Regions from separate parts of the Bacillus sp. FAU20 genome, predicted to be linked through region 2. Evidence: predicted binding sites of a transcription regulator. Region 2 holds the regulator's gene; each other region holds the start of a gene.
The links. Region 2 encodes Rex, which represses fermentation and respiration genes when NADH is low (regulators of the CRP and FNR family bind a similar motif). Its sites were predicted from a motif close to TTGTGAAATATTTCACAA; they were not measured.
Positions count from the first base shown of each region.

Region 1 (7,969 bases), on a different contig from region 2:
ATATGACGCGTATGCTTGGAGTAAAAGAAGCACCAGGAATTTTATTATCAAATGTAAAAGGATTAACTGTGAGAGATTTGCCAAACGTGCAAAATTGTTGCGGGTTTGGGGGAACGTTTTCAGTTAAGATGACTCCAATTTCTGAGCAAATGGTAGACGAAAAAGTAGATAGTGTCATGGAAACAGGTGCAGATTATTTAATCGGTGCAGATTGTGGGTGTTTGTTAAACATTGGCGGACGTATTGAGCGTTTAGGAAAAGAAGTAAAAGTAATGCATATTGCTGAGGTACTGAATAGTCGCTCATGAAGGGGGAACATAAGCTATGTCTATGAAAATCAGTGAGAAAAAATTTAATGATCGCGTTGGTGATGGAATTCAAGATTCGTTTATGCGCGGAGCAGTATCTTCTGCACAAACGCGTTTATATACGAATCGCTTAAAAGCTGCAGATGAATTAGGAAACTGGGAAGAGTGGCGTGAATTAGGTGAACAAATTCGTCAACATACGTTAGAAAATCTGGATTATTACTTAATGCAGTTAAGTGAAAATGTATCAAAAAGAGGCGGACACGTGTACTTTGCGAAGACGAAAGAGGAAGCTGCAAAGTATATTCAAGATGTTGCCAAAAAGAAACAAGCGAAAAAAGTAGTAAAATCAAAGTCGATGGTAACAGAAGAAATCAGTATGAACCATGCGCTTGAAGAGATTGGCTGTGAAGTGTTAGAGAGTGACTTAGGAGAGTATATCTTGCAAGTAGATAACGATCCACCTTCACATATTATTGCACCTGCACTTCATAAAAATAGAACGCAAATTCGCGATGTATTTAAAGAAAAGTTAGGCTATGAAAATTCTGATGACCCGTATGAAATGACAAAGTTTGTTCGTAAACAACTTCGTGAGAAATTTATGGATGCAGAAATTGGTGTAACTGGTTGTAACTTTGCTGTTGCAAATACTGGCTCTCTTTGTTTAGTAACGAATGAAGGTAATGCCGATCTTGTCATGTCGATTCCGAAAACACAAATTGCAGTAATGGGTATGGAACGTATGGTTCCTACAATGGAAGAATTAGATGTTTTAGTTGGTTTACTATGTCGTAGTGCAGTAGGTCAAAAGTTAACAAGTTATGTAACGGTAGCGGGACCAATTCAAGAAGAGGAAGTAGATGGCCCAGAAGAATTCCACTTAGTTGTGGTCGATAATGGTCGTTCTCAAATTCTTGGATCTGAATTCCGCCAAGTATTGCAATGTATTCGTTGTGCTGCTTGTGTTAACGTATGCCCTGTATATCGTCATGTTGGTGGACATTCATATGGTTCTATATACTCAGGACCAATTGGTGCGGTATTAACACCACTTTTAGGTGGATATGATGATTACAAAGAGCTTCCTTATGCCTCTAGTTTATGCGGAGCATGTACAGAAGCTTGTCCAGTAAAAATTCCATTGCATGATTTATTATTAAAACATCGTCAAGTTATCGTTGAGCAAGAAGGACGTGCTCCACTTGCAGAAAAATTAGCAATGAAAATGTTTAGTATGGGTGCATCTTCAGCAGCTTTATATAAAATGGGATCAAAAATGGCGCCAGCAGCAATGAGTCCATTTACATCTGGTAACCGTGTATCAAAAGGTGTTGGGCCACTTAAAAACTGGACAGATATTCGTGAATTCCCAGCTCCAAGTAAAGAACGATTCCGTGATTGGTATAAAGATCATAAGAAAGGTGGGGACAAATAATGACAGGATTAATTCAAAACCGTGATGCCTTTCTAGATAACATTGCAAAAGAACTTGGGCGCGCTCGTAAAACAGAAGGTGTAGAGCGTCCAGTATGGAAAAGTAATGTGAATATAGAAACGTTAAAAGATTATTCACAAGAAGAATTACTAGAAGTGTTTAAAAAGCAATGTACAAACATTCATACAACTGTAGTAGAAACGACAAATGACAGTTTAGGTGAAGACCTTCAAAAAGTAATTATGGAAAACGGCGGGGGACCTATTTTATTATCAGCAGATGAGCGTTTTGATGCATATGGTTTAACATCTTTATTTCAAGAAGAACTTCCAAAGCGAGACGTTGAAGTGAACGTATGGGATCCAGAGAGAAAAGACGAAAATATGCGTTTAGCTGAAAAAGCGAATATTGGTATTGCATTTAGTGATTATACATTAGCTGAATCTGGTACAATTGTTGTACAAAGTCATAAAGGGCAAGGACGTTCTTTACACTTTTTACCGACTGTATATTTTGCTATTATTCCACGTGAAACACTTGTGCCTCGTATTACACAAGCAGTTCAGGATATGAATTCACGCGTAGAAAATGGGGAGACAGCGGCATCTTGTATTAACTTTATTACAGGACCAAGTAACTCGGCTGACATTGAGATGAATCTTGTTGTCGGAGTACATGGACCATTAAAAGCAGTATATTTCATCGTATAAAAGAGGGGAAAGCAGGCCAGAAAATGGCCTGCTTTTTTAGTAGAATAAAGGATAATATGAAGTAGAAGTTCTCTCCTTTTTTTGCTATGTTTTTTGGGAAAGGAGAGGAAGGGATGTTCACTTATTTATATGCACTGTTAGCAGGGATGGTGTTTGGTTCTTTTTTTATGCTAGTTGCGATGAGGGTTCCATTAGGTGTTTCTATTATTACCCCGCGTTCACATTGTGATTATTGCAAATATGTGCTAAGGACAAAAGAACTAATCCCCATCATTTCATTTTATATACAAAGAGGCTATTGTACGAATTGTAAGAGGAAAATTCCAATTATGTATGTAACATTTGAATATATAACAGGAGGTATATTTCTTCTTACAGTTTATATGATTGGAATAGAACGAGAGCTTATTATCATTTTATCCCTTTTTTAGCTACTTCTTATTATTTCAGTTACAGATTACTTATATATGTTAATTCCTGATTGTATTTTAATTTCGTTTGCCGTTTTACTCATTCTCGAAAGTGTTTTTGTACAATTAGTTACTTGGACAGATAGTATAGCTGGTAGTGGTGTTATATTTATTTTGTTATATTGCATGCAAAAGATATATCCAGAAGGGCTTGGCGGAGGAGATATAAAACTGCTTTCGTTACTTGGTTTTATAGTAGGAGTGAAGGGAGTTTTTATCGTTTTATTTTTAGCATCTTGTTTTAGTCTTTGTTTTTTGGGGATTGGTATCGGATTAAAACGTATAGAAGTACGAAAGCCAATTCCATTTGGTCCTTTTATTAGTCTTGGGGCAATGTGTTATGTATTAGCCGCTTATTCAAATTAGAGAGTGAATCGAAAATGAACGTATATATGGATGATCAAAGAAGTTGCCCGTTCGGGTATGTGTCCGCAACTACAGTAGAATGTGCCTTGCAAATGGTTCGGGATTATGATGTGAATATTCTTTCCCTTGATTATAATATGGGCTGGGGAGCAAAAAATGGACTAGATTTTGTAGAAGCTTTTTGTACAGAGGGATTATATGTAAATGAAATTCACCTTCATACGAATGATGTCATCGGTATGCATAAGATGAAACAGAGAATGGATAAGGGAAAGGAAGAAGGAGAAATTAATCCTCACCTTTTAGTTAAATACGTGGGAAGCTAAAAACTCCAAAGTAAAACTTTGGAGTTTTTAATGTTTCATATGTGCTTGTAAAGGAATAATCTCTTCTTGTTGAGCTGTTGCGATTTCAGTTTTTTCCTGTTGAACGTCAGGTGTTTTCTTTGTTAAGTAGTGGTATACCATACCGACAAATACTGATCCACCAATAATGTTACCGATTGTAACAGGAATTAAGTTATGAATAGCACCTGAAAAAGAAATTGTCTCAGGATGCGGTGAAACTAAAGATAAAGCAAAGAGTGATAAGTTTGCAATACTATGTTCGTAGCCAGATAAGAAGAATGTGAAAACAAGTAGCATCATGACCATTATTTTTGCTGTGTCACCTTTAACCTGAGAAGGTAAGAAACAAGCAAGACATACGAGCCAGTTACATAAAATAGCTTTAAAGAATAACTGCATCGTAGGTGTGTTCATCTTTCCTTCAACGACTTTACTCATTAAGTGACCGTGATCAATTGCTTCGAAAATTCCAGTTGCGTAAAATAGTAAGGCAAAGAATAACGCGCCGGCTAAGTTACCTGCATAACAAGCAACCCAGTTACGAAGTGTATCAGAAATCGTTGTTTCTTTTCTTAAAGTTGCTACAGTAAAGTACATTGTGTTTCCAGTAAACAATTCAGCACCGCCATATATAATAAGTACGAGAGCAATCCCGAAAAACATAGAAGCAGCTAAATACGTTGCTGGTGAATCTGCAATGTGAAAAAAGTTACCTAATTTAAAACATAGTACAATAATAAAACCGATATAAATACCCGCAAGTGCAGCACGAATGAAATATTGCATTGGGTTTGTATCTAGTATTTTCTTTTTGTTTTTAGCCAGTTTGACAACATAATCTAGTCCTTGTTCTAGCATGAGTAATACGCTCCTTTAGTAAATCTTCTATAAATACTCCTTATATGAATAAAGTACATGGAATTGTTCTCACTTTCAATAAGTTTGTGCAATGTTTCACAAAAAGGACATACATACATTAAGAAAACGTTTACAAAAGGTAGTATAATGGAATTTTTTCTGGACATTGAGAGGAAGAACGGAAAAAGAAAAAGCGCTGTAATTACAGCGCTTTTTCGTCTAAATTCTTTTCTACTTTTACTTCTACTTCTTTTGAGAAGAACCAACCACCAACTGCGATTCCGACTAATACAATCCAGAATGTAAGCTTCCACGGAGTGGATTCTGGGAATGAATGTGGTATTACATTTAATGCAGGGTGTGCTAATGTATAAACTGCTAGCTTCACACCAACCCAACCTACAATTAAGAATGCTGCAGTTTCAAGTCCTGGTTTACGTTTTAAAATCTGTACGAAAGCAGTTGCTGCAAATCGCATAATGATTAATCCGATAAGTCCACCTACAAAGATAACAACGAATTGCCCAGTATCAAGACTACCAATTGTACCTAATCCTGTTTTTGGTAAAGTCATTGCTAGTGCAACAGCAGCTAAAATTGAATCAACTGCGAAGGCGATATCAGCAACCTCAACTTTAAATACAGTCCACCAAAAGTTCTCTTGTTTTTTCTTTGCTTCTTTTTCTTCTGTTTCTTCATCTGTATTCTTTTTAACATATGTTTTAAATAAGTGATTACCAGCGATAAACATAAGGTAGATGGCACCGATTGCTTGCACTTGCCATACATCGACTAAGAACGAAATCATAAATAACGATCCAAATCGGAAAACAAATGCCCCCGCTAATCCATAAAATAGTGCTTTCTTTCGTTTTTCTTCTGGTAAATGTTTTACCATAATTGCAAGAACAAGAGCGTTATCAGCCGCTAAAATCCCTTCAAGTGCAATTAGGATGAGTAATACCCAACCATACTCCAATAATAATGATACATCCATGTACATTCTCCTCTCATTTCTATAAGTTCTAAATAAGTGAAGAATTTCCCCACTATTTAGTTTCCCCATACTCCTGCCTATTAACTTTGGAAGAATCTGGAAATGAATACAAAAAAGACCTCTGCCGTTAATAGGCAAAGGTCTTGCTAGACATATGTAATAAAAAATGCCAACAAAGCCGGAAGAACTAAGTTCTACGTAATGACGACTTTGTTTCCAAGAAATATTCTTGGACGCTACTCCCCTTTGGAGATATGTTATTGTATTCTCATTATATGGATAATTTATACGGTTGTCAACCTGTTAAAATATCTTCATTCGGATATTTTATTTTCGGGTTCTTTTTACGAGCAAATGAAAAAGCCAATGTTAAAGGACCCATTTTCCCAAAAAACATCATAAAGATAATAATAGCTTTTCCGATTATAGTTAAGTGGGGTGTTAAATTCATACTGAGGCCAACAGTCCCAAATGCTGAAAATACTTCGAAAGCACTCATCAATAGAGGAACTCGCTCAGTAATACTTAAAATTAAAATAGCAAAAAAGATAAATGAAATGGAAATAATAGTAATGGTTAATGATTTGACAATGAGAGTATCTTTAATGGATTTTTTAAATACGACAATATCCTCTTGTTGTTGTAAAAATTTAAATACGCCAAAAAATATGATTAAAAATGTTGTTAACTTAATCCCACCACCAGTTGAAGCGCTACCAGCACCAATAAACATAAGGAGCATCATTAATAGGAGGGAAGGTTTTGATAATGTAGAAATATCAACTGTATTAAACCCGGCAGTTCGCGTTGAAATTGCTTGAAAATAAGAGGCCAATCCTTCTTCAAATGGGGTAAAACCTCTCATAGAAAGGGAGTTATGGAACTCGAATATAAAAATAAAAAGGGTAGCAATAATGTTGACGATTAGAGTAGAAGAGAGCATAAGTTTTGAATGTAGTGTAAGGTTTTTAAAGTTTTTCTTTCTTTTTATGTCTACGATTACTGTAAAACCAATTCCACCTAAAATGATGAGAGAGGAAATGACGAGATTGACAAGAATACTATGAGAATGGGACATTAAATTATCGCTCCACACAGAAAAGCCAGCATTGTTAAAGGCTGAGATTGAATGGAAAAAACTATAATAGATCCCTTTCGTAACCCCGTATTTGGGTACCCATTCAAAAGAAAGAATTATAGTAGCGATACATTCGACTGTAAAAGAGAATAAAAATAATGCTTTGGCAAGACGGATGACGCCGCCGATATTCGTTTGATTTAATGCTTGTTGCAGTAAAATCCGATTTTGAAGACCGATTTTTCTTCCGAGCATAATCGCAATTAAGACAGCAAAGCTCATAATGCCCAGTCCGCCTACTTGTATAAGTGTTAAAATGACACATTGGCCAAATAAGGTAAATACCTTCCCAGTGTCTACCACACCAAGCCCTGTAACCGTACAAGCAGAAACGGTTGTAAATAAAGCATCTAGCCATGAGATAGACGTTGTTGTAGCAATTGGCAACTTTAATAAGCATGTACCGATAAGTGATAACATAATAAAAGCCAATGTAAGAACACGGGGAGGACTCATGCGAATATTAATCCGTTTCATGTTACATATCGTTCCTTTCAGTTTGCTTTTACTAGTATGTGAAAAAGTACGATTATGTATGTTAAAAATAGAAAGAGGCAGAGAATATCTGCCTCTAAGCCATATGTTATATTATTATCCACGTAGTTGTTGTTGAGCTAAAGCAACAAGACGTTTTGTTACTTCACCGCCAACTGAACCGTTAGAACGAGATGCTGTATTAGATCCTAAGCTTACACCAAATTCTTGTGCAATTTCATATTTAAATTGTTCAAGCGCTTGTTCTGCACCTGGAACTAATAATTTGTTTGTTTTTACCATGTTGATACACATCCTTATGAGTAGTCCAGTTCAGCTAAGTTCTTATCTAAACTGGTAACGTTATTTTATGTGGAAACGACGTACTCATACGCGGAAGTAATCGGTGCGATTAGAAGTTCTTGGATAGAAAAAAGAGTAGCAAATTTGCTACTCTTTTTTTAGTATTGTCGCTGTTCCTTCCACGACAATATCATCTGATTGATTATATATGTTTGTTTGCAACGTAATGATTTTTTTATCGTCACGCTTCTTGATAACCTCTGCCACAACGCGAAGTGTATCACCGATTTTGACAGGGGCACGGAATGAAACATTTTGGGATAAATAAATCGTATTTTTGCCTGGGAGTTTCGTTCCAAGGATGGTAGAAATAAAACTCGAGACGAGCATTCCGTGAGCAATACGTTCTTTAAACATTGTCGTTTTTGCAAAAGAATCTAAAATGTGAATAGGATTCACATCTCCAGTCAATTTTGCAAAATTGATAACATCTTCATCTGTAATTGTTTTTGTAAGGGATGCTTGATCACCGACTTGAATCTCATCATAGCGAAGCTCCG
Region 1 is NZ_JBVYHY010000021.1:815,039-823,007, reverse strand. It holds gene AC0OM3_RS18060 ((Fe-S)-binding protein) at 1-308, shown strand, start outside; gene AC0OM3_RS18055 (LutB/LldF family L-lactate oxidation iron-sulfur protein) at 325-1,746, shown strand; gene AC0OM3_RS18050 (LutC/YkgG family protein) at 1,746-2,456, shown strand; partial or broken gene AC0OM3_RS18045 (prepilin peptidase) at 2,570-3,292, shown strand; gene AC0OM3_RS18040 (cyclic-phosphate processing receiver domain-containing protein) at 3,307-3,618, shown strand; gene AC0OM3_RS18035 (formate/nitrite transporter family protein) at 3,646-4,497, opposite strand; gene AC0OM3_RS18030 (TerC family protein) at 4,700-5,494, opposite strand; yybP-ykoY riboswitch at 5,577-5,751, opposite strand; gene AC0OM3_RS18025 (TrkH family potassium uptake protein) at 5,790-7,109, opposite strand; gene AC0OM3_RS18020 (alpha/beta-type small acid-soluble spore protein) at 7,224-7,409, opposite strand; gene AC0OM3_RS18015 (MaoC family dehydratase) at 7,557-7,969, opposite strand, start outside.
Region 1: a site for Rex is predicted at 4,582-4,599, ahead of AC0OM3_RS18035 (formate/nitrite transporter family protein). Genes of this name have one in related genera too.

Region 2 (7,969 bases):
TAACAGCTACTACGTTGAATGTACCACGAAGTTTGTTCACTACTAATGTAGCTAAAGCTTCGCCTTCTACATCTTCAGCAATGATAAGAAGTGGTTTACCTTGTTGTACCACTTGCTCTAATACTGGTAAGATTTCTTGAATGTTAGAAATCTTTTTGTCAGTGATTAAGATGTATGGGTTATCAAGAACTGCTTCCATTTTGTCAGAATCAGTAATCATGTAAGGAGATGCATATCCACGATCAAATTGCATACCTTCTACTACGTCTAATTCTGTTGTGAATCCTTTAGACTCTTCTAAAGTAATAACGCCGTCGTTACCAACGCGCTCCATTGCTTCAGCGATTAATTGACCTACTTCTTCGTCAGCTGCAGAAATAGCAGCTACTTGTGCGATAGAAGATTTGCCTTCGATTGGTTTAGAAATCGTTTTTAATTCTTCAATTGCAGCAGTAACAGCTTTTTCGATACCTTTACGAAGACCCATTGGGTTCGCACCAGCTGTTACGTTTTTAAGACCTTCACGAATCATAGCTTGCGCTAATACAGTTGCAGTTGTTGTTCCGTCACCAGCTACATCGTTTGTTTTGCTAGCAACTTCTGCTACTAACTTCGCACCCATGTTTTCGAATGCATCTTCTAATTCGATTTCTTTTGCGATTGTTACACCATCATTTGTAATAAGTGGTGAACCAAATTTTTTCTCAAGTACAACGTTACGACCTTTTGGTCCAAGTGTTACTTTTACTGCGTTTGCAAGAGTGTCGACACCGCGAAGCATCGAACGACGTGCTTCTTCACTAAATTTAATATCTTTTGCCATAATAATTGACCCCCTTGGATTTTTTAAGATTTATATAATTAACCGATAACTGCTAAAATGTCACTTTCACGTAAAATCAAGTAGTCTGTACCTTCATATTTCACTTCAGTACCTGCATATTTTGAGAAGATGATAAGATCACCTGCTGCTACCTCTAAAGCAACACGCTCACCATTCTCAAGCACTCGACCAGTACCTACTGCAACAACTTTACCCTCTTGTGGTTTTTCTTTTGCAGTATCTGGTAATACAATACCACTTGCTGTTTTTTCTTCTGCTTGAACAAGCTCAATTACAACGCGATCACCTAATGGCTTTAGCATGAACAATAACCTCCTCATTTTGTTATGTAAATTTCTTTTATTAGCACTCAAGTCATCCGAGTGCTAACACACTTATAATAATAAATAATCTCAATTTCTTTTGCAAGTAAAAAAATCATAATTTTTTCGCAAATTACTATATAAACTTTCTATATAGAATACCGCCTTTACTATATGAATCGTTGTTTCCCCTACTCGTATGTTACAATATGAAAGACACCCTAAGTTGTTTTCGCTAAACGTACAACTTTTTCCTGTCTCCTACTTTAATTTCAAATAAAGATTTACAAAAAAATCATAATTCGAATGAAAGTTTATATCGTAGATAACATATTTACATGTTATCCTACCTTATCTCATACACTAGAGTTAGAAAGGATGGTTAAACCATTTGAAGAAACAATACTGGTGGATTATCGTTACATACATTTTAATGCAGTTATCTGGCGTTGTTGGATTACCACTTCTCCTAAAAACAGGACTCTATGATAATAGAGGATTTACCATTGAGGAAAAAGGACAAATCATAATGGGACACTGGGCAATTATTAGCTTCTTTGTTGCATTATGTATCATACTTTGGTTACTTAGAACAGATATTCGTGACAGGCATTTAGATGCAATGCGCTCTTCTGTCCCAGCTACTATTGGATGGATTTTCATCGGGTTCTTCTTAGCTTTCTTTTCACAAATAGTTGCCGGTATGATCGAGATGCAGCTACTAGGAATTAAGCAAGGTTCAGAAAATACAATGAAACTGATGGAAATTGCAAGAACGACACCTTGGTTCCTTATTGTCGTATCTATAATCGGACCTATCTTAGAAGAAATCGTATTTAGAAAAATTTTATTTGGTGCACTTTATAAGAAGTTTAACTTCTTTATTGCAGCTATCATTAGTTCGCTTGTATTCGCAGCAATTCATTTTGATTTTACTCACTTATTGGTATACACTGCTATGGGGCTCGTATTCGCCTTCTTATATGTGAAGACGAAACGTATTATCGTTCCGATTGCAGCTCATGTTGCGATGAATACATTAGTTGCTATTGGGCAAATTTTTATGAGCAATGAGCAAATTCAAGAAATGATTAAAGAAGCTGAAAAAATGCAAGGCTTTATCGGAGGATTTTTTGTATGAGAAACTCACCATTGTTCATGGCTGCACTATACTTCCTTCTTGGATGTATCTTTACACGCTTGGCCATTACGAACGTGACAGATACAATCTGGAATATGTGGACAATACTATTTGCAGTTATGGCAACAATTGATTTTAATTTGGCACTTCGCCTTATATTAGTTAAATTCACAAAGAAGAAACAATAATAAAACGCAGAGGTCGCTTCCTCTGCGTTTTATTGTGGATAGTTTTTCAAAAAGTAAACTAATGTTTGTAACTCTACAGCTAAGTCAATATGATGAATTCTAATATTCTCTGATACGTTTAATCGCGCTGGTGTGAAATTCAAAATACCGTGCACGCTCGTTTCAGCTAATCTATCTGCTACAGCTTGTGCTACTGTGGCTGGTACTGTTAATATTGCCACTTGTATATCATTTGATAATCTCTCTTCTAATTCATCTAAATGATATACAGGAATGCCCCCGATTTCTGTTCCAACTTTCTCTTCACTAACATCAAATGCCATTTCAATTTTTGTATTATTGTTTTTCGTGAAATTATAATGTAAGAAAGCGGTCCCTAAATTACCTACTCCAATAAGTGCTACACGTGTTATATCATCTTGATCAAGTGTTTCGCGGAAAAATGATAATAAATAATTTACGTTATATCCATATCCCTTTTTCCCTAACGCTCCAAAATACGAAAAATCTCTTCGTATTGTTGCGGAATCTACTTTTACTGCCTCACTCAATTCGGCCGATGAAACACGCTGCTTACCAGAAAGAGATAAGTTTTGGATAAATCGATAGTATAGAGGCAATCTTTTAGCAGTGGCTTGTGGAATCTTTTGCTGATCCATATGACCTCTCCTCTCTTCCTATCATTATTCATATACTTTAATCAAATACAGAAGTTTAGCACTCATTAAATTCCTTGTATAATAAAGAGAAGAAGTATTCTCTCTTTATTTTAAACTATACACTATTTTTAGTATGATTGAGAAATATAAACATGGCAAAGTTAAGAAATTATTTGAGGTGAAAACATTGATTTTATTACAAGTAAACGCGCTTTCGAAATTATACGGTGCAGAAACAATTCTGGCAAACATAAAATTGGAAGTACAAACAAAAGATCGTATCGCATTAGTTGGAAGGAATGGAGCAGGAAAATCTACATTATTAAAAATAATCGCTGGTGAATTATCTCATGATGGTGGCGAAATTATAAAACCAAAAGATGTCTCAATCGGATATTTAGCTCAAAATACTGGACTAGAAACGTCTTTAACAATTTGGGATGAAATGCTAACCGTCTTTACCCACTTACAGCAAATGGAGACAAAACTTCGAAGGCTTGAGCAAGAAATGGGAAAAGAAGAAAACTTTTCAAACGAAGCTACATATGAAAGATTGTTAGCTGAGTATGACCAATTGCAACTCAATTATAAAGATCAAGGTGGATATCAATATGAAGCGGATATTCGCTCCATTTTAAGCGGCCTTGGCTTCCCAGTTGAAACGCACCAGACGACGATTTCTACTTTAAGCGGCGGGCAAAAAACAAGATTAGCTCTCGGGAAATTATTATTAACAAAACCAGACTTACTTATTTTGGATGAGCCTACAAACCATTTAGACATCGAAACATTAACGTGGCTTGAGCAATATTTACAAGGTTATCCTGGCGCAATATTAATCGTTTCACATGACCGTTATTTCTTAGACAAACTCGTTACACAAGTATATGAAATTTCGAATAAAGAAAGCAGACGATTTGTTGGTAACTACAGTAAATATTTAGACTTAAAATCAGCATTATATGAGCAAGAAATGAAACGTTACGAAAAACAACAAGATGAAATCGCAAAACTTGAGGACTTCGTTCAAAAGAATATAGCTCGCGCTTCTACAACGAAACGGGCTCAAAGTCGCCGTAAACAACTAGACAGAATGGAATTATTAACAAGACCATTAGGGGATTCTAAGTCAGCATCATTCCACTTCGATATTGAAAAGCAAAGTGGAAATGATGTTTTACAAGTAAATGATGCAACCATCGGCTATGATGAGAACCCTATAATTGAACATGTAACTATGCGCTTAACTCGCGGAGATAGTGTTGCTTTAGTTGGTCCAAATGGAATTGGGAAATCCACATTATTAAAGTCTATTGTGAATAAGTTACCACTATTAAATGGTGATGTTTCTTTCGGATCAAATGTATCTGTTGGTTATTATGATCAAGAACAAGCAAACTTAACATCTTCTAAACGGGTTTTAAATGAACTATGGGATGAATATCCACTGCAACCTGAAAAAGAAATCCGTACTATACTCGGGAATTTTTTATTCACAGGAGATGATGTACTGAAACCAGTATCTTCCCTTAGTGGTGGACAAAAAGCTCGATTAGCTCTTGCAAAACTTATGATGCAAAAATCAAATTTATTAATTCTAGATGAGCCTACGAACCACCTTGATTTAAATAGTAAAGAAATTTTGGAGAATGCTTTAATTGATTACCCAGGGACTCTTCTATTCGTCTCACATGACCGCTACTTTATTAACCGTGTAACAACGACTGTGGTTGAGTTATCAACAGAAGGTGCACAGGAATATTTAGGGGATTACGATTACTACGTTGAAAAGAAAAATGAAATGATTGAACGTGCAGAACTTGAACAGCAAGAAAGTGACATTCCTGTTCAAAAGGTGGTTGCACAAGAGAAATTAAATTATTTAGAAGAAAAAGAGCGTAAAAAACTAGAGCGTCAACGCACTAGAAAAATTGAAGAGCTAGAACAAAGTATATTAGAATTAGAAGAAGAAATTGCTACGTTAGAAGATCAACTTTGCTTACCAGAAATATATGCAGATTATGAAAAAGCTAGTGAAATTACAACTAAAAAGCAAACGCTACAAGAACAACTTGAAACTTGTATGGCAGAATGGGAAGAGCTGCATGTATAAGCATATTTAAATAAAGAAGATGTCTCATAAGTCAGGATTTTTGACTATGCGACATCTTCTTTTCTTTTAATACAGAAACAATTTTTTGAGTATATCAATCGTAACTTAGAATATACTAACGATTTTTCAAATATATCTATCGTAACCCTATATATATTAACAATTTGACACGAAATATCGATTTAACGACAAAGATTGACAATATTAGCATCTTCTATAATGGGGTGATGTTTCAAAATGTTTTTCGGGGATATCTTCTTGCCTTTTATTTCCCGAAAAAGAACAAATTCAAAGGTCTGACATCATCCTATTTATCCACAAGTTTATACACATATCCACCTTTATAAAATAAACCTTAAAATAACTTTTCCACATTATCCACAATCAACAAAAAAGTTATCAACATTTTATATACACAATAAAACCCATATTATCAACAGACAATATGGGTTTTATCCACAACCTGTGGTTAATTATGTGCATAACTATGCTTCAATATCTAATCCTGGATTTGCATTTAAGGCTAATGTTGCACGCTTACCTTGTTCATAAGCAATTGTCCCTGCCGCTGCAATCATCGCTGCATTATCTGTGCATAAAGATAGCGGCGGAATAATTAATTCAATGTTTTCTTTTTGTGCAAATTCCTCTTCTAATCGCGCACGAAGTCCTTTATTAGCAGCTACTCCACCAGCAAGAAGTAATTGCTTTACATTATAAGCTTCTGCTGCACGAGCTGCTTTCGTTACAAGTACATCTATTACACTTTCTTGGAAACTTGCCGCTAAATCTTCTGGCGCAATTTCTATACCGCGTTGTTTTGCATTATGCACAGTGTTGATAACTGCTGATTTCAATCCACTAAAGCTAAAATCATATGAATCCGGTTCTAGCCATGCACGAGGCAAATCAATTGTCGGTTCTCCTTCATGTGCAAGGCGATCAATATGAGGACCACCTGGATATGGCATAGATAACGTACGAGCTACTTTATCATATGCTTCTCCAGCTGCATCGTCTCGTGTTTCACCAATTACTTCAAATGAACCATGTTCTTTCATATAAACAAGTTCTGTATGCCCACCAGATACAACAAGTGATAATAACGGGAATTGAACTTCTTTTACTAAACGGTTCGCATAAATATGACCAGCAATATGATGAACACCGACTAACGGAATATCATGTGCAAACGCTACTGCCTTCGCTGCATTTACTCCAATTAGAAGTGCTCCTACTAAACCAGGACCTTCTGTTACAGCAATTGCATCAATATCATCAAATGTGATGTTTGCTTCCTTTAAAGCTTCTTCTAACACAACTGTAATTTCTTCTACATGATGACGGGATGCAATCTCTGGTACAACGCCGCCAAAACGTTTATGACTTTCAATTTGTGATGCAACGACATTCGCAATAATTTCCGTTCCATTTTTAACAACTGCTACTGCTGTTTCATCACAACTTGTTTCAATACCAAGTATAATCGTATTTTTTTCCATTATATATTCACCCACATTACGAGACCATCTTCCTGATTGTCTGCATAGTATCGTTTACGAATCCCACCATTTTGAAATCCGTATTTTCTGTATAACTGCTTTGCTACTTCATTTGATACACGTACTTCAAGTGTCATTGTTTTTACCCCTAGTTCTTTCGCTTCAGAAATAACTGCTTTCAATAGGGCATCTCCTAACTTTTGACCTCGGTATTCTGGCAAAATAGCTATATTTGTTATATGTGATTCATCAATAATTATCCACAATCCACAATACCCGATTACACGACCATCTTTTTCTAACACAATATAATGTGCATGTTCATTCATCGTTAATTCACGGTGAAAGGCATCTGCAGTCCAAGGAGTTGAAAAAGACGCTTCTTCAATAGCTACAATTTGAGCAATATCATCAAGCTCCATCTTTCTAAATATCATATCCATCTTCTGCAAGCTCCTACTTGTTTTGACTTTCTAACCACTTTGTTTCAGCTTCAGCTAAACGAAGATAGCTTGGAACAAACGTATGCACATCTTGTTCTTCTTTTTGTAATCCTAAGAATGCTAGCTCACTTGGTCTTGGGTTATTTTTAGTAAATGGAGCGAATACAGCTTGATCACCTAAATGTTCTATAATTGTTTCTTTATGCAATTTAACATCGTTACCGATAAATAAAACAGGCTGTCCTTTATCTTTTAACATTTGCAACCAGTCTACAATAAGAATAATTCGGTCTTCTTCTATTGAAGTTAACTGCTCTCCTTCATATGTATATAACCCAGTATAAATTTGCCCACGTCTTCCATCAAATAAAGGACAAATTAATCCGTTAAAGTTAGCACCGTTTGCAGCTACTACCTCTAAACTTGATACACCTACAATTGGTATTTGAAGTGACCAAGCTAATGTTTTCGCCGCTGTCACGCCTATGCGAACACCTGTATAGGATCCAGGTCCAGCAGCTACAACGATTTTAGTTAATTCCTTCGGTTTTACGCCACACTCTTTTAACAGTTTCTCTACAGCTGGCATAAGACGTACAGAATGGTTTTTTGTTAAATTTGTAATGATTTCCCCAATTACGTTTCCTTCCTCAATAAGGGATACACCCATTACGTAATTTGAAGTATCAATTGCTAGTACTTTCATCTTGTAATAGCTCCTCACATAATCTAATATAGCGATCTCCAATTGGCTCGAGTATAATTTTTCTTGTGTCA
Region 2 is NZ_JBVYHY010000017.1:44,848-52,816, reverse strand. It holds gene groL (chaperonin GroEL) at 1-823, opposite strand, end outside; gene groES (co-chaperone GroES) at 862-1,146, opposite strand; gene AC0OM3_RS12635 (CPBP family intramembrane glutamic endopeptidase) at 1,538-2,287, shown strand; gene AC0OM3_RS12630 (YdiK family protein) at 2,284-2,475, shown strand; gene AC0OM3_RS12625 (redox-sensing transcriptional repressor Rex) at 2,505-3,134, opposite strand; gene AC0OM3_RS12620 (ABC-F family ATP-binding cassette domain-containing protein) at 3,322-5,247, shown strand; gene tsaD (tRNA (adenosine(37)-N6)-threonylcarbamoyltransferase complex transferase subunit TsaD) at 5,733-6,749, opposite strand; gene rimI (ribosomal protein S18-alanine N-acetyltransferase) at 6,749-7,192, opposite strand; gene tsaB (tRNA (adenosine(37)-N6)-threonylcarbamoyltransferase complex dimerization subunit type 1 TsaB) at 7,206-7,898, opposite strand; gene tsaE (tRNA (adenosine(37)-N6)-threonylcarbamoyltransferase complex ATPase subunit type 1 TsaE) at 7,879-7,969, opposite strand, start outside.

Region 3 (7,969 bases), on a different contig from region 2:
TACTGCAAGCTGCGTTGCATAATGAGCTTCTCTCCAATCAGAAACACCTAATTCTTGCGGGCTCTTTTGTGGATATCCATTCAATAATACGCGATATACGTTAATATCCACTTTCCCCATTTCCGGTAAATCTTGACCGCTTGGAGATTTTAAATCTACATTTAAGCAAAAAGCAATTTTGCCATCTGCCGTTTTAATAAGCTCTGTTCGAATTGGTTTCTTCTTGGACTTACTATAACTCCAATCCATTTGATACTTTGTATGGTCCATCACTTCTGCGAATGCTTTTTGAAGTGGGAATAACACAAATAAAACACTTAAAAACATAGCTAAAAGTTTGAACGATTGCTTTATATTCATGTTCACAGCCCCTTAATAACAAACTTAATACTAAGTAGTATTTAATTAGAAAATATTTTTATACAAAAAAAAGAGTGCTTTTACGCACTCTTTTTTCTTACCTTAATCTTAGAAATCGAAGTTATCAGGATCTGGACCAACGCGGTGATTTTGATTTAACGCATCGATTTTTTCCATATCTTCTTTCGTTAATTCAAAGTTAAATACATCAGCATTTGCAATAATGCGGTGTTCTTTCGTTGATTTTGGAATTGTAATCACTCCATTTTGAAGATCCCAACGTAAAATAACTTGCGCTGTTGTTTTGCCATATTTCTCAGCAATCTCTTGTAATGTTTCATTATCTAATAATTGACCTTGCATAAGTGGTGACCATGCTTCCATTTGAATACCTTGTTCTTTACAGAAAGCTTGTAATTCTTTTTGTGTTAAACGAGGGTGGTATTCTACTTGGTTAATCATTGGCTTAATTTCTGCATCTTTCATTACATCTTGTAAGTGGTGAATTTGGAAGTTACTTACGCCAATTGCACGTACGAGATTTTCTTTATAAAGTGTTTCTAGCGCTCTCCACGTATCTTTATATTTTCCTTCTACAGGCCAGTGAACAAGATATAGGTCTAAATACTCTAGTTCTAATTTCTTTAAGCTCTCTTCGTATGCAGCAATTGTTTCTTCGTATCCTTGATCTGCGTTCCATACTTTTGAAGTGATAAATAATTCTTCTCTTGAAATACCAGTCGCTTCAATACCTGCACGGATTCCTTCACCTACAGCTTTTTCATTTCCGTAAATTGCAGCTGTATCGATGCTACGGTATCCTGCTTTAATCGCTGATTTTACAGCTTCTACAAGTTCTGGTCCTTCTTCTACTTTAAATACACCTAAACCGAACCAAGGCATTTCTACACCATTATTTAATACTGTTTTACTTTGTAAGTTTTTCATTTTATTTTCTCTCCTTTTATTTTACTTGATCTCTTTTTTCTAATGTCATGCTCCACGCTGTTAAAATCACAGCACCTACTACCATAATTCCGCCTACCCAAGCCGTATGAATTAATCCTAACGAGTTCGTTACAATACCGCCCAAGTAAGCACCAAGAGCAATTCCTGCGTTAAATGCTGCGATGTTAATCGCCGATGCTACATCAACAGCGCTAGGTACAAACCTCTCAGCCAAGATAACGACATACACTTGTAGCCCTGGGACATTCATAAACGCAAATAGTCCCATAAAAATAATTGTAATGAATCCAGCAACTTTAAATGGTGCTGTAAATGTTAAAACAAATAATACAATCGCTTGAATAAAGAACATGTAAAATAACGCTCGAATCGGATTATGATTTGATAATTTTCCACCGACCATATTCCCAATCGCAATTGCAATTCCATACACTAACAAAATAATTGTAACGGTACTTGCTTTAAATCCTGTTACTTCTTGTAATAACGGAGATAAATACGTAAATGTTACGAACGTTCCCCCATATCCTAATGCAGTAATAATAAATACAAGTAACAGTCTTCCATTCGTAATCAGCTTAAATTGATCACGAAATGATACAGACGTACCTTTTTTTAAATTAGAAGGAATTAGCATACTATTGGCGATTAAAGCAACAATTCCAATGGCCACAATAACAATAAACGAGGCCCTCCAGCCAAATTGTTGACCGATAAACGTTCCAATTGGCACACCTGTAATAGTCGCAACTGTTAATCCAGTAAACATAATCGCAATGGCACTTGCACGTTTATTCTCAGGTACAAGAGCAGCCGCAATTGTAGATCCAATTGACATAAAAACACCATGTGCAAATGCAGATACAACCCTCGCAATAAGTAACACAGTAAAACTTGTTGCTACTGCCGCAATGCCATTACCAATAATGAAAATAATCATAATCCACATTAATAACGTCTTTCGCGACATACTAGCTGTTAATGACGTTAATACTGGAGCACCAAACGCTACTCCTAATGCATATAAAGAAACAGTTAACCCCGCTGTTGTAACAGAAACATGTAAATCCTCTGAGATAGATGGTAATAAGCCGACACTAATAAATTCAGTTGTACCAATTCCAAACGCACTAATTGCTAGTGCTAATAAAGCAAACATACTTCTCCGATTCGTCTGTACTGCCGAAGAAGATACTGTATATGAATTCAATTGAACTCCTCCTTAATGCGAGAAATCCAATCATAATAGTATGATAAAAAGGCCTTTTTATCTTCTACAAAAATAACTTTACTGTTGATATACGCTATTATGAATGGCTTTACTCTTTTTTTGAAGAACGCACTTAAAAGTACGATAGGTACCTAAAAGTAACATAGGCACTTTTTAGTACCGTACTACTCATTTCCCTCTTACGTATGCTATTATGGAACATATTCAACATGATAAAAAGTACGTACTTTAAAGTGCTATAGGCACTTTTTAGTGACATTTAATTATTTAGCTTCTTTTGTTGGAGAACTTAAATCTACATTCATCAAAGGAGATTTTTATATGAAAAAATATAATATTCCCGTTGAAGCGACTTTAGAGGTTATCGGTGGAAAATGGAAGGTTGTTATCCTTTGTCATCTAACGAAAGGCACAAAAAGAACGAGTGAACTAAAACGTTTAATGCCTGGGATTACACAAAAAATGTTAACTCAGCAATTACGTGAATTAGAAGACGATGGGGTCATTCAAAGAAAGGTATACAATCAAGTACCACCAAAAGTAGAATATTCACTTACAGAATACGGTTGGTCTTTAGAATCCATTCTTGATTCTCTTTGTACTTGGGGCGAATGCCATCTTGAAAAAAGCGGTAACACATCGATGCTAATTGTAGAAGGTGAATAATAGGAAAAAGGAAAAAACGAACATGAATTTGTTCATTTTTCCCTTTTTTTCTTTATATGTATATACATTTCTAACTGGAACAAAATATTTTATACGCTTTCATACCTTGTCAGTACTACGTTATACACTCAATATCAAATAATTAGGAATCATTTTTATGTTAACATAGGTGCATATAGTATATAATATAGGATATATATTATATACACTTTCCGGTAGCGGAGCTTTTCCATTATGCGGACAAGCCATGTATCGGACAGTTCATAAATGATAAGTGAGACGTTATGGTTTTAGATTTATGTTTGCAGCTTACTTGCTGTCGTAAATTTAAAGGCATTTTATTGTGTTTTGTGAAACTTTGTATAAAGTTTCGCAAGCGTTTACTATCTTACTTATCAAAAAATAAGAGTATTGCTATCGTAAAGGAGAATTGGAGATGCCAGAAACTATGACTCAAACAAAGCCAGAACAAGAAACTGTACAAATTTCTGCTAGCCAAGGACAACTTGATGTACTTGATCAGTTGTTAAAACCTGAGGTACAAGAATCATTAACAACACTAGTAGAACAGCTTCCAAAATTAACTGAGCTTGTTAACATTTTAACCAAATCTTATGACTTCGCTCAAACTGTTGCTACTGATGAAGTATTAAAAAGCGACACTGTTGGTGCAATTACAGAGCTTGTAGAACCTGTAAAAGATACAGTGAAAAGCATGGCTGCAACTGCAATCGAAGCGAAAGATCGTGCTGAAGAAAGCAACGAAGTTATCGGCCTATTCGGTCTGTTAAAATTACTAAAAGATCCACAAGCACAAAAAATGTTCCGCTTTGTGAACGCATATCTTCAAATTAGTGCAGAACGTAACAATAAATAATTTAACTTATAACAACAATTAGTAAAGACGGGGGATATCATACTATGTCAAAACAAATTGTCATCTTAGGCGCTGGTTATGGCGGTCTTCTTGCCGCTTTAAACGTACGTAAATATTACAGCAAATCAGAAGCACAAGTTACAGTGATTAACCAATACCCAACACACCAAATCATCACTGAACTACACCGCCTTGCAGCTGGTAACGTGTCTGAGCAAGCAGTTGCAATGCCACTTACAAAGCTTTTCAAAGGGAAAGACATCGATCTTAAAATCGCAACAGTTGAGTCATTCTCAGTTGATAGCAAAGAAATCAAACTAGCTGGCGGCACTACTTTATCTTACGATGCACTTGTAGTTGCTTTAGGAAGTAAAACTGCTTACTTCGGTATTCCAGGACTAGAAGAAAACAGCATGGTATTAAAATCTGCTGCTGATGCAAACAAAATCTACAAACACGTTGAAGACCGTATTCGTGAATACGCGAAAACGAAAAACGAAGCTGATGCTACAATCGTAATCGGTGGTGGCGGATTAACTGGCGTTGAGCTAGTTGGTGAGCTTGCTGACATTATGCCTAAACTTGCAAAAAGCCACGGCGTAAATCCAAAAGAAGTGAAACTTCTTCTTGTTGAAGCAGGTCCAAAAATCCTTCCAGTATTACCAGACCACTTAATCGAACGTGCAACTACTAGCCTAGAAGCACGCGGCGTTACATTCTTAACTGGTCTTCCTGTAACAAACGTTGCTGGCAACGAAATCGACTTAAAAGACGGTCAAAAACTTGTTGCTAACACATTCGTTTGGACAGGCGGCGTACAAGGTAACCCATTAATCGGTGAATCAGGTCTTGAAGTTAACCGTGGACGTGCAACAGTTGATGCATACCTACAATCTACTTCTCACAAAGACGTATTCGTTGCTGGAGACAGCGCTGTTGTCTTCGCTCCAGACGGACGTCCATACCCACCAACTGCACAAATCGCTTGGCAAATGGGTGAGTTAATTGGATACAACTTATACGCAGCACTAGAAGGCAAAGCATTCGAAGAGTTCGCACCTGTAAACTCTGGAACACTTGCTAGTCTAGGACGTAAAGATGCGGTTGCTACAATTGGAGCAAGCAATACTCCACTTAAAGGCTTACCAGCATCATTAATGAAAGAAGCAAGTAACGTTCGTTACTTATCACACATTAAAGGTCTATTCAGCTTAGCTTACTAATCTGAATATAAGCCCGAATCATGCCCTGCATGGTTCGGGCTATTTTTATCCGTAATTTTCTCTAACTTATTTATTCGTCAAAAAAATTATATACCCTTTAAATTTATCTAAATATACTGACTTTTTACAATGAAAGCTGTCCCGTTCGGAACAGCTCTTATTGTCGCTTTTTGTCGGTAAATCGATATATTGGGAAAATCGCTGATATATTCGGATTTGCGCTGATATATTTCAAAAATCGCCGATATAATTCGAGTTACGGTCGATATATTCGAAAAATCGCCGATATATTTTCCAGCCTTACTTATTATCCTAATTTCACAAGACTGTAGTTCTTCTTCCCTTTACGAATAATAATAAATCTTCCATCAAACGAATTTTCTACAGTAACATCCGTACCCACATCTGTTACTTTCTCACCATTCATAGAAATCGCACCATTATTAATGTCCTCGCGTGCTTGTCGTCTAGATGGTTCGATTCCTAAATCGACTAGCCACTCTACGATGTTTTTCGTCTCTTTTGAAGACTGAAATGTTGGCATTTCTTTAAAGCCTTGTTCAATTTCATCAGCTGTTAACGATTTAATATCTCCGCTAAATAACGCTGCTGTGATTTTTTCAGCTTGCAGGAACGCCTCTTCTCCATGAACGAATTTCGTCATTTCTTCTGCTAACACTTTTTGTGCTTCACGTTTATGAGGCTCCGCTTCTACCCTCGCTGCTAATTCATCAATACGCTCTTTCGTTAAGAACGTAAAGTATTTCAAGTATTTAACGACATCACGATCATCTGTATTTACCCAGAACTGGTAAAATTCAAACGGTGTCGTTTTTTCAGGATCAAGCCAAACCGCACCACCTGCTGATTTACCAAACTTCGTACCATCCGATTTTAATAATAATGGAATCGTTAATCCGAATACTTTCGCCTCATGACCTTCTAACTTACGAATTAAATCTAAACCACTCGTAATATTTCCCCATTGGTCACTGCCACCAATTTGAAGTTGAACATCCTCTTTCGTGTATAAATGATGGAAGTCCATCGCTTGCAAAATTTGGTACGTGAATTCTGTGAAAGAAATACCTGTATCTAAACGGCTTGCTACAATATCCTTCGCTAACATGCTATTGATGCTAAAGTTTTTCCCGTAATCACGTAAAAACTCAATAATATTTATTTCATGTGTCCAATCATAGTTATTTACCATCTTCACTTCGCTATTTCCGCCAAAATCAAATAGCTTTTTCATTTGTGCTGTTAACGCATCTACATTATGCTGAACCACTTCTAACGTTTGAAGCTGACGCTCTGATTGTCGTCCACTCGGATCACCAATTGTTCCTGTTGCCCCGCCAATTAAAATAACAGGATGATGGCCAGCTAATTGGAATCTCTTCATCATCATAAACGGAATCAAATGTCCGATATGCATACTATCACCAGTCGGATCAACTCCGCAGTATAGTGAAATCTTTTTCTCTTCTACTAGCTTGCGTAAACCTTCTTCGTCAGTCTGCTGATTAACGGCGCCGCGCCATTCTAATTCATCAATAATATTCATCTTTTGTCATCCCCTTTATTTTTTAAAAACAAAAAAGCCCCTACGTCTACGATAGACATAGGGACGATTATTCACCGTGTTACCACCCAGTTTGCATAAATAGCATAGCTACTCATACCACTCTTAGCAATAATATCGATTGCTAGTCCGCTTAGCATTACCTAAGATACTCCAGAGTGTAATTCGCAAGTTTGTTTGTGCTAGGTTACAGCAACCCCTAGCTCTCTCGTTAACAGTGACAAACTGCTACTGGGCTCTTTCAACGTATGTTATTTGTTAAATTATTAGCCATTATATTGAATCGAAAACAAATTGTCAACAATACCCAAATATTATTTTAAAATAATTCACATCTTCATACGTATTTCTTTATTCCTTATCTTCTCCAATAATCCTTACTTCTCGCTCTAACTTCACGCCAAATTTCTCTTCAACTGTCTTTTGTACGAAGTGAATTAAATCGATGTAATCTTGTGCTGTTCCGTTATCAACATTCACCATAAACCCTGCGTGTTTTAAAGAAACTTCTACCCCACCAATTCGCTTACCTTGTAGTCCTGAATCTTGAATTAACTTACCAGCAAAGTTATTTGGTGGGCGCTTAAATACGCTACCACATGAAGGATATTCTAGAGGCTGTTTTGACTCACGTTTAAACGTTAAATCATCCATTTTGGCTTTAATTTCTTCATGTACACCTTCTTCAAGTTCAAATCTCGCTTCAAGAATAATGTAATGGTTGTTCGCAAATACACTCTTACGATATCCAAATTCAAATGCTTCTTTCGTCAAAGTACGTAGTTCTCCATCACCTGTCATTACGACAGCTTCTGTTAATACAAACGAAATTTCACCGCCGTATGCACCTGCATTCATATATAATGCTCCGCCAACTGAACCTGGGATACCACAAGCAAACTCAAGACCCGTTAAATTATGGTCTAGGGCAATACGTGATACGTCAATAATTGCTGCACCACACTGTGCTACAATCGTCGTTCCTGTTACAGTAACACCTGTAATATGAATTAAACTTACTGTAATCCCGCGAATTCCACCATCTTTAATAATGACAT
Region 3 is NZ_JBVYHY010000024.1:22,619-30,587, reverse strand. It holds gene AC0OM3_RS20510 (thioester domain-containing protein) at 1-360, opposite strand, end outside; gene AC0OM3_RS20505 (aldo/keto reductase) at 469-1,308, opposite strand; gene AC0OM3_RS20500 (MFS transporter) at 1,325-2,488, opposite strand; gene AC0OM3_RS20495 (winged helix-turn-helix transcriptional regulator) at 2,882-3,226, shown strand; gene AC0OM3_RS20490 (DUF1641 domain-containing protein) at 3,663-4,103, shown strand; gene AC0OM3_RS20485 (NAD(P)/FAD-dependent oxidoreductase) at 4,148-5,326, shown strand; gene tyrS (tyrosine--tRNA ligase) at 5,634-6,893, opposite strand; T-box leader at 6,950-7,165, opposite strand; gene murB (UDP-N-acetylmuramate dehydrogenase) at 7,263-7,969, opposite strand, start outside.
Region 3: a site for Rex is predicted at 3,585-3,602, ahead of AC0OM3_RS20490 (DUF1641 domain-containing protein). Genes of this name have one in related genera too.

Region 4 (7,969 bases), on a different contig from region 2:
AATCTAACAATAATTTTTTCTTTAACACGTATGTTTGAAGCGAAACCCCTTCATGGCAAACTTCCGTAATATCAGCTGCCGTATGTATATGTCGCTCTAACACCGCCTGGAAATTCAATGCTGTTACGAGATGGCTATTCGTAATAACGACGTATTCTTCTCTAGCTCTTAGAAAATAATCAATATGTCTTCTAAAATGTGCAAAAGATCCAAATTCATCTTGGTCACATTGGCAATTTGGTGGGAATAAAAACAGTCCGTCTCTTTTTCTATCTAAATCCCACTGCTTTCCTGAACCAACATGGTCCATTAACGAGCGGTTTTTATGACTTGTAAAAACTGCCACACTATGAATATTAGAATTCACCATATTTGAAAGCATGAAATCAATGAGTCGATAACGGCCCCCAAACGGTAACGCCGCTAGTGAACGATGCCCTGTTACTTTCTTTAAGGAAGGAAAACTTCCCGTTGCATTAATAATTCCTAACATTTTTTCTCCCATTCATTTCATCCCCCTTTTCTATTTCCCTTCAGCAATGAGTACTACATCGTCAACATTTTTTTCCGGACGAATAATTGTTCCATCTTCAATAACCATTTCCGATCCAACAATTGCTCTTTCAATCACAACATTTTTTCCAATCTTTGCTCCTGGCATAACGACAGAATCAATAACCATACTACCTTCTTCTACCGTCACCCCTTGGAATAATACAGAATGCTTCACGTCCCCTTCAATGACGCATCCTTCGTTAATAAGTGATTCTTCTACTTTTGCCTGCTCTGCAATATATTGAGGTGGCTCATTTGGATTTACAGAATAAATACGCCAATTACGATCGTTTAAATTCAGTGATGTTTCATCGCGCAGTAAATCCATATTCGCTTCCCATAAGCTCTTAACCGTTCCAACATCTTTCCAATATCCTTCAAACGGATACGCCATCAACTTCTTCCCTTCATCTAATAAAAGCGGAAGTACATCTTTTCCGAAATCATTACTAGATTCAGGATTTCTTGCATCCATCTCTAAATACTCTTTCAAAATTGACCAATTAAAAATATAGATTCCCATTGATGCAAGATTACTTCTTGGAAATTGCGGTTTCTCTTCAAACTCAACAATCTCCATTTCTTCATTTGTATTCATAATGCCAAAGCGACTCGCTTCATCCCAAGGTACTTCAATAACAGAAATGGAAACATCCGCTTCCTTCTCAATATGATAATCTAGCATTTTACTGTAATCCATTTTATAAATATGGTCGCCCGATAAAATAAGAACGTACTCTGGTTCGTACTGACTTAAATAGTTTAAGTTTTGATAAATGGCACTTGCCGTACCTGTGTACCACTTCACACCTGAAGACTCCGCATAAGGAGGTAACACTGTGACTCCACCGCTTACTCGGTCTAAATCCCACGCATTGCCGATTCCGATATAATTATGAAGTTCAAGTGGTTGATATTGCGTTAAAATCCCAACCGTTTCAATACCAGAATTCGCACAGTTACTTAGCGTAAAATCGATAATGCGATATTTACCACCAAATGGAACAGCTGGCTTGGCTAAATTTTTTGTTAATGCACTTAATCGACTACCTTTTCCCCCTGCTAGTAACATTGCTACGCACTTTTGTTTTTGAGCCATCTTGTTTTTTGCTCCCCTTTCTCGTCTTCACTGGTCGTAATATGGATACGCCAAATGGTGGAATTGTAATTTCTACATGTGCTACTTGATTATGATACGGTTCTTGAATTGCTTTCAGACGTTTCTTATTTACTTGCCCTGACCCGCCATATTGCTGTGCATCACTGTTTAAAATCTCGTTATAATACTCGAAATCTGGTACACCTACTTTATAGTTTTCATATGTAGCTTTCGTAAAATTACATACGATAACTAACGCATCTTCTTGTTTATCTCCTTGGCGGATAAACGAGAAAATACTTTGCTCGTTATTATTAGCATCAATCCACTGAAAACCTTCAGGCGAATGATCAAGCTGCCAAAGTGGTTTTGAGCGCTTATACAATGCTATGAGCTCTTTAAAGTAATCATGCATATAACGATGCATTTCAAAATCATGTAAATTCCAATCTAAATCTTCAAGGTCTTTCCACTCATCAAACTGCCCGAATTCTCCTCCCATGAAAAGTAATTTCTTTCCTGGGTGAGTAAAGAAATATCCATATAATAAACGAAGCTGAGCAAACTTATCCCAGTAATCACCTGGCATTTTATTTAATAACGACTTTTTCCCATGAACGACTTCATCATGAGAAAGGGGTAATATGAAGTTTTCAGAGTAAGCATATAGTAAAGAGAACGTCATTTTCTCATGAATATATTTTCTGTACTCTGGCGCACACTCCATATATTTCAGCACGTCATTCATCCAGCCCATATTCCATTTGTAATTGAATCCAAGCCCACCTTCATACGTTGGTGCTGTTACAAGTGGCCAAGCTGTTGAATCCTCTGCCGTCATAAGAAAATCTTCATCCTCTGCAAACACTGCTTCATTTAACTCCCGTAAAAATGACACAGCGTACTCATTACTTTGCTCTTGTCCTTCTTTATTCCAGTACAACATGTTCGCAACTGCATCTACTCTGAAACCATCAATATGGAAATATCTCATCCAAAATAACGCATTTGAAATTAAGAAATTACGTACCTCTCTCTTTCCTAAATCAAAATTGACAGTTCCCCATACTAGATTTTCTTGTACATCTTTATCTTTATATTCATAGGTCGGTGTGCCATCAAACAAATATAAACCGTGAGCATCTTTACAAAAATGCCCCGGTACCCAATCTAAAATGACACCGATTCCATATTTATGACATTCGTCGACAAAATACATTAAATCATGCGGTGTACCAAATCTACTCGTCGCTGCATAATATCCCGTTCCTTGATATCCCCAAGAACGATCATATGGATGCTCAACAAGCGGCATAATTTCAATATGTGTAAATTGATGTTCCACCACATACGGAATGAGTTCTTCTGCCATTTCCCTGTAAGAATATAGTGTTCCATCTTCTTTCTTTTTCCAAGAACCAAAATGTAATTCATAAACTGTCATCGCTTCTTTATAAATCGGTTTTTTCTTTTTCTTACGATTCCAGTTTTTATCATTCCATTCATATCCTTTTATATCAAAAACTACAGATGCCGTATTCGGTCTTACTTCTGCATATATAGCATACGGATCTGCCTTTAAAATGACGTCACCAGCCAACGTTTCAATCGCATATTTATATATTTCTCCTTCTTCAATATGCGGTATAAATAAGGACCAAATGCCTTCTTCTGTCACTTGTAGCATCTTATGTTGCTCATAATCCCACTTATTAAAATCTCCAACAACACTCATTGCTTTCGCATGAGGAGCCCACACTGTAAATCGTACCCCTTGAATCTCATCTTCCGTCACAACATGTGCGCCAAAGATGTTATAACTTTCATAGTACTTTTCTGTATGAAACTCATCTCGTTTCACTTCTTCACAATTTATTACACTCAATATGCTCACCTCACTTAGATGACAGAATTTTTTATACTTTAACTATTTCTGTGAAAAACTGCAATATCCTTGTTAATTTATAAAAAACATTCGTTTTTTTCTTAAAAATGTTAGTTTTTCTTCACATTTCCGTGTAAAATATCGAATTTTGACGAATATTCATTGAAAACGCTTTATTATTCTTCTATATTTTTACCAATTATTTTTTCTCAACCTTTATTTTATTATGTTTATCCTATTTTTCATGCTATTTTCCACTCAAAATCAAAATAAAATAATCTGTCATAAAAAATGTTTCTCAATATTTTTTGTCACAATGTTATTGAAATGCGAAATTTAATCCTGCTTTTGAAAAGCTACTTTCCGACAAAGGGGTAACCGCAAAAGTAAATGAACCGAAACTAGAGGCAGGTTCTGTTACAGTTGGCGGTGCTATCGATGACAAAAACTTTGCTGGATTAGATGGTGATTTCCCGTTCATTGATGTAACTTTCAAAGTAGAAAATGATGAATTTTATGAAGCAAACGCTCAATTAGAGTCACCAATTTTTGTTTACTGGAAACAAGGTGAATCAGAACCAAATAGAATGCGTGTACTTCAAGATCAAACATTCTCAGTTATGTCCTTAAATTCACTAGTAGAAGGAAATATTAAACCTGTTGCATTCTTAAATGAACGTGGCTATTTAGATGAAAAGTTCGATTATACAAAGCTTGGCGTAAAAGTATATGCGACTGATTCTTATCGTCATAAGTTTGAAGGCTCACTAGATAAATACGGATACTTCAAACTAAATGGACTTCCAGTTAATAAACGCGACTATAACTTATATGTAGAGGTGCCAGGACATTTAACAAGCCGCCTAACAACGAAACTTGGTACTGAAAAAGACGGTAAGCTGCTTGGCCAATATTATTATGCAAGACCTGACGAAAACCTTGCCGGCGATGTAAATGCTGATAAAGTAATCGATATTAAAGATGCTGAAATTATCGCTAGCAACTATGGTAAAAAAGGACTAACTGTAAAAGACGGAGACCTTAATAAAGATGGGATTGTCGATGAAAAAGATATTCGCTTCGTTGAAAAGAACTTCTTGAAAAAAGAGCTAGATGCATCTAAATCACAAACAGCTGCTGAAAAATCAAAAAGCGGTACACTGACAGATATTTTAAAGAAATTAGGATTAATGCCTAAAAAATAATAAAGTGAAACTTTAATCAGTCGAGGTTTTACTGCCCAGCAAATAGCGGTATAATAAAGAGCACTCTACGTAAAGTAGAGTGCTCTTTTTCTATAAACGACCCTTATCCAGCAAAAGGGGTATATTGGGGATATACAAGGGAAACCGGAAAAGGAATTTATATTAAATTATATAAGTTCAGAGGTAAGAAGCAGTTTCCCACCTCTGAATTATTTAGTAATTATTATAGTACTGGTGCCATTGTTTCTTTTAATACTTTTACAGAATGAGCGAATTTCGCTTTTTCTTCTTCATTTAACTCAAGCTCTACGATTTCACGTACACCTTCACGGTTAATTACAGCTGGAACACCTACGTAAGCATCTTTCTCATCGTATTGACCTTCAAGGTATGCAGATACAGTTAATACGCTGTTCTCGTTGTTTAAGATTGCTTTAGTTACACGAAGTAGTGACATACCGATTCCGTAGTAAGTTGCACCTTTACGCTCGATGATATGGTAAGCTGCATCACGTACATTTTCAAAGATTTTATCTAAGTCTTCTTGTTTGTACTGTTCGTTATTAGCTAAAATTGTTTCTAGTTTTTGTACACCGATAGTAGCATGGCTCCATACTGGAAGTTCAGTGTCACCGTGTTCACCAACGATGTAAGCATGAACGTTACGTGGATCTACATTTAAGTAGTCACCTAACATGTAACGGAAACGAGCAGAGTCTAAAGTAGTACCAGAACCAATTACGCGCTCTTTTGGTAGACCAGATTCTTTCCAAGTTACGTAAGTTAAAATATCAACTGGGTTAGTTGCGATTAAGAAGATTCCATCGAATCCGCTATCCATAATACCGCGAACGATTTGTTTAAAGATCTTTGTATTTTTCTCAACTAGGTCTAAACGAGTTTCACCTGGCTTTTGTGGTAATCCAGCAGTGATAACTACTAAATCTGCATCTTTACAATCTGCATAGCTACCGCTCCAAACTTTTGTTGGTGATGGAGAGAATGGTACCGCATGGCTTAAGTCCATTGCTTCCCCTTCTGCTTTTGCTTCATTAACATCTACTAATACGAATTCTTCAGCTACACCTTGGTTGATCATTGAGTAAGCATAACTACAACCTACAGCTCCTGTTCCTACTAATACTACACGATTGATACCTTTTTTCATGGTAATTTCCCCTCTCTATTGTTCACATCTATTTTTTATGATTGTTTAAGTAATTAATTAAAATACTAATTTAATGTTGTTTAACTTCTTTACATTCATATTGTAGCACGTATTATTGTGAATTACTTCACAAATTATGACCTATTTGTGAACTTTTTCACATATGATGTAAAGTTATTGGAATAGGTGTGGAATCCATTTCAATGGAGGCGTTTTCTTTAGATTGTGAAAGGGATTTTCTTGTGGTTTTTGTCGGTAAGTGAAATTATATCGGCGATTTTTAGAATATATGGACCGTAACTCCAAATATATCAGCGATTATTAAAATTTATCGACCGTAACTCAAATTATATCAGCGATTTTTGCAATATATCGGCTTACCGACAAAACTCGACAATAATGACAACATAAAAAAGCTGTCTTCAGTAGGTCACACCTATTGAGAGAAAGCAGCTTCTTCTATATATTATTTATTTTCCACAGTAGCTCCCGGATGTATTTTCATCGGTTTCTCCAAGTGTAGGAGGCTACAGCCATACAGCTGGGGTAAAAGTTCAACTTGAGGTATCATTTGTTAGATAGATAGTTCCTTCATATTCATACAGGCCAAATAAACAACATTATTGTATTTACGGCTCTATATACCCAACTGCAACAGCCCATACTTCATATTTCTTCTATTGCCTAAAAAAGCAGAGTATCCAAAGTCCACTTTTACACAACAAAAAAGAGATAGCAGATTATGCTATCTCTTTTAGTATGACCCGTACGGGATTCGAACCCGTGTTACCGCCGTGAAAGGGCGGTGTCTTAACCACTTGACCAACGGGCCAGTTCTGGCAGAGAAGAAGGGATTCGAACCCTCGCACCGCGTTCGCGATCTACTCCCTTAGCAGGGGAGCCCCTTGAGCCACTTGGGTACTTCTCTATAAATATGGCTCCGCAGGTAGGACTCGAACCTACGACCGATCGGTTAACAGCCGATAGCTCTACCACTGAGCTACTGCGGAACAATTATGGTGGGCCTAAATGGACTCGAACCATCGACCTCACGCTTATCAGGCGTGCGCTCTAACCAGCTGAGCTATAGGCCCATAATTGAAAAGCGGGTGAAGAGAATCGAACTCTCGACCAGAGCTTGGAAGGCTCTTGTTTTACCACTAAACTACACCCGCATTAAATTGTAAATGGTGAGCCATGAAGGACTCGAACCTTCGACCCTCTGATTAAAAGTCAGATGCTCTACCAACTGAGCTAATGGCTCATTTTGAAAGTGGTGCCGACTAGAGGACTTGAACCCCCAACCTACTGATTACAAGTCAGTTGCTCTACCAATTGAGCTAAGTCGGCTTGCGACTTCAAAATGGTGGCTCGGGACGGAATCGAACCGCCGACACGAGGATTTTCAGTCCTCTGCTCTACCGACTGAGCTACCGAGCCTTTATGTAAAAATGGCGGTCCCGACCGGGGTCGAACCGGCGATCTCCTGCGTGACAGGCAGGCATGTTAACCACTACACCACGGGACCATTTGGTTGCGGGGACAGGATTTGAACCTGCGACCTTCGGGTTATGAGCCCGACGAGCTACCGTGCTGCTCCACCCCGCGATGATAAAATATTTACTTTAGAAAAAATGGAGGAGGTAGAGGGATTCGAACCCCCGCGCGACTCTCGCCGCCTGTCGGTTTTCAAGACCGATCCCTTCAGCCGAACTTGGGTATACCTCCGAGATATATACGTCTAATGGTGGACCTTGTAGGACTCGAACCTACGACCGGACGGTTATGAGCCGTCTGCTCTAACCAGCTGAGCTAAAGGTCCTTTATGGTAGCGGCGGAGGGGATCGAACCCCCGACCTCACGGGTATGAACCGTACGCTCTAGCCAGCTGAGCTACACCGCCATAAATGATATTTAAGATAAGTGGAGCCTAGCGGGATCGAACCGCTGACCTCCTGCGTGCAAGGCAGGCGCTCTCCCAGCTGAGCTAAGGCCCCATGTTTTTTTGGAATATCGGGAAGACAGGATTTGAACCTGCGACCCCCTGGTCCCAAACC
Region 4 is NZ_JBVYHY010000024.1:188,367-196,335, reverse strand. It holds gene glgD (glucose-1-phosphate adenylyltransferase subunit GlgD) at 1-505, opposite strand, end outside; gene glgC (glucose-1-phosphate adenylyltransferase) at 524-1,654, opposite strand; gene glgB (1,4-alpha-glucan branching protein GlgB) at 1,602-3,539, opposite strand; partial or broken gene AC0OM3_RS21430 (S8 family serine peptidase) at 3,866-4,744, shown strand; gene AC0OM3_RS21425 (L-lactate dehydrogenase) at 4,968-5,912, opposite strand; partial or broken gene AC0OM3_RS21420 (IS4 family transposase) at 6,399-6,575, shown strand; tRNA gene AC0OM3_RS21415 (tRNA-Glu) at 6,673-6,744, opposite strand; tRNA gene AC0OM3_RS21410 (tRNA-Ser) at 6,750-6,840, opposite strand; tRNA gene AC0OM3_RS21405 (tRNA-Asn) at 6,848-6,922, opposite strand; tRNA gene AC0OM3_RS21400 (tRNA-Ile) at 6,930-7,006, opposite strand; tRNA gene AC0OM3_RS21395 (tRNA-Gly) at 7,017-7,087, opposite strand; tRNA gene AC0OM3_RS21390 (tRNA-Lys) at 7,101-7,176, opposite strand; tRNA gene AC0OM3_RS21385 (tRNA-Thr) at 7,187-7,262, opposite strand; tRNA gene AC0OM3_RS21380 (tRNA-Phe) at 7,277-7,352, opposite strand; tRNA gene AC0OM3_RS21375 (tRNA-Asp) at 7,365-7,440, opposite strand; tRNA gene AC0OM3_RS21370 (tRNA-Met) at 7,444-7,520, opposite strand; tRNA gene AC0OM3_RS21365 (tRNA-Ser) at 7,548-7,640, opposite strand; tRNA gene AC0OM3_RS21360 (tRNA-Ile) at 7,658-7,734, opposite strand; tRNA gene AC0OM3_RS21355 (tRNA-Met) at 7,739-7,815, opposite strand; tRNA gene AC0OM3_RS21350 (tRNA-Ala) at 7,837-7,909, opposite strand; tRNA gene AC0OM3_RS21345 (tRNA-Pro) at 7,926-7,969, opposite strand, start outside.
Region 4: a site for Rex is predicted at 6,028-6,045, ahead of AC0OM3_RS21425 (L-lactate dehydrogenase). Genes of this name have one in related genera too.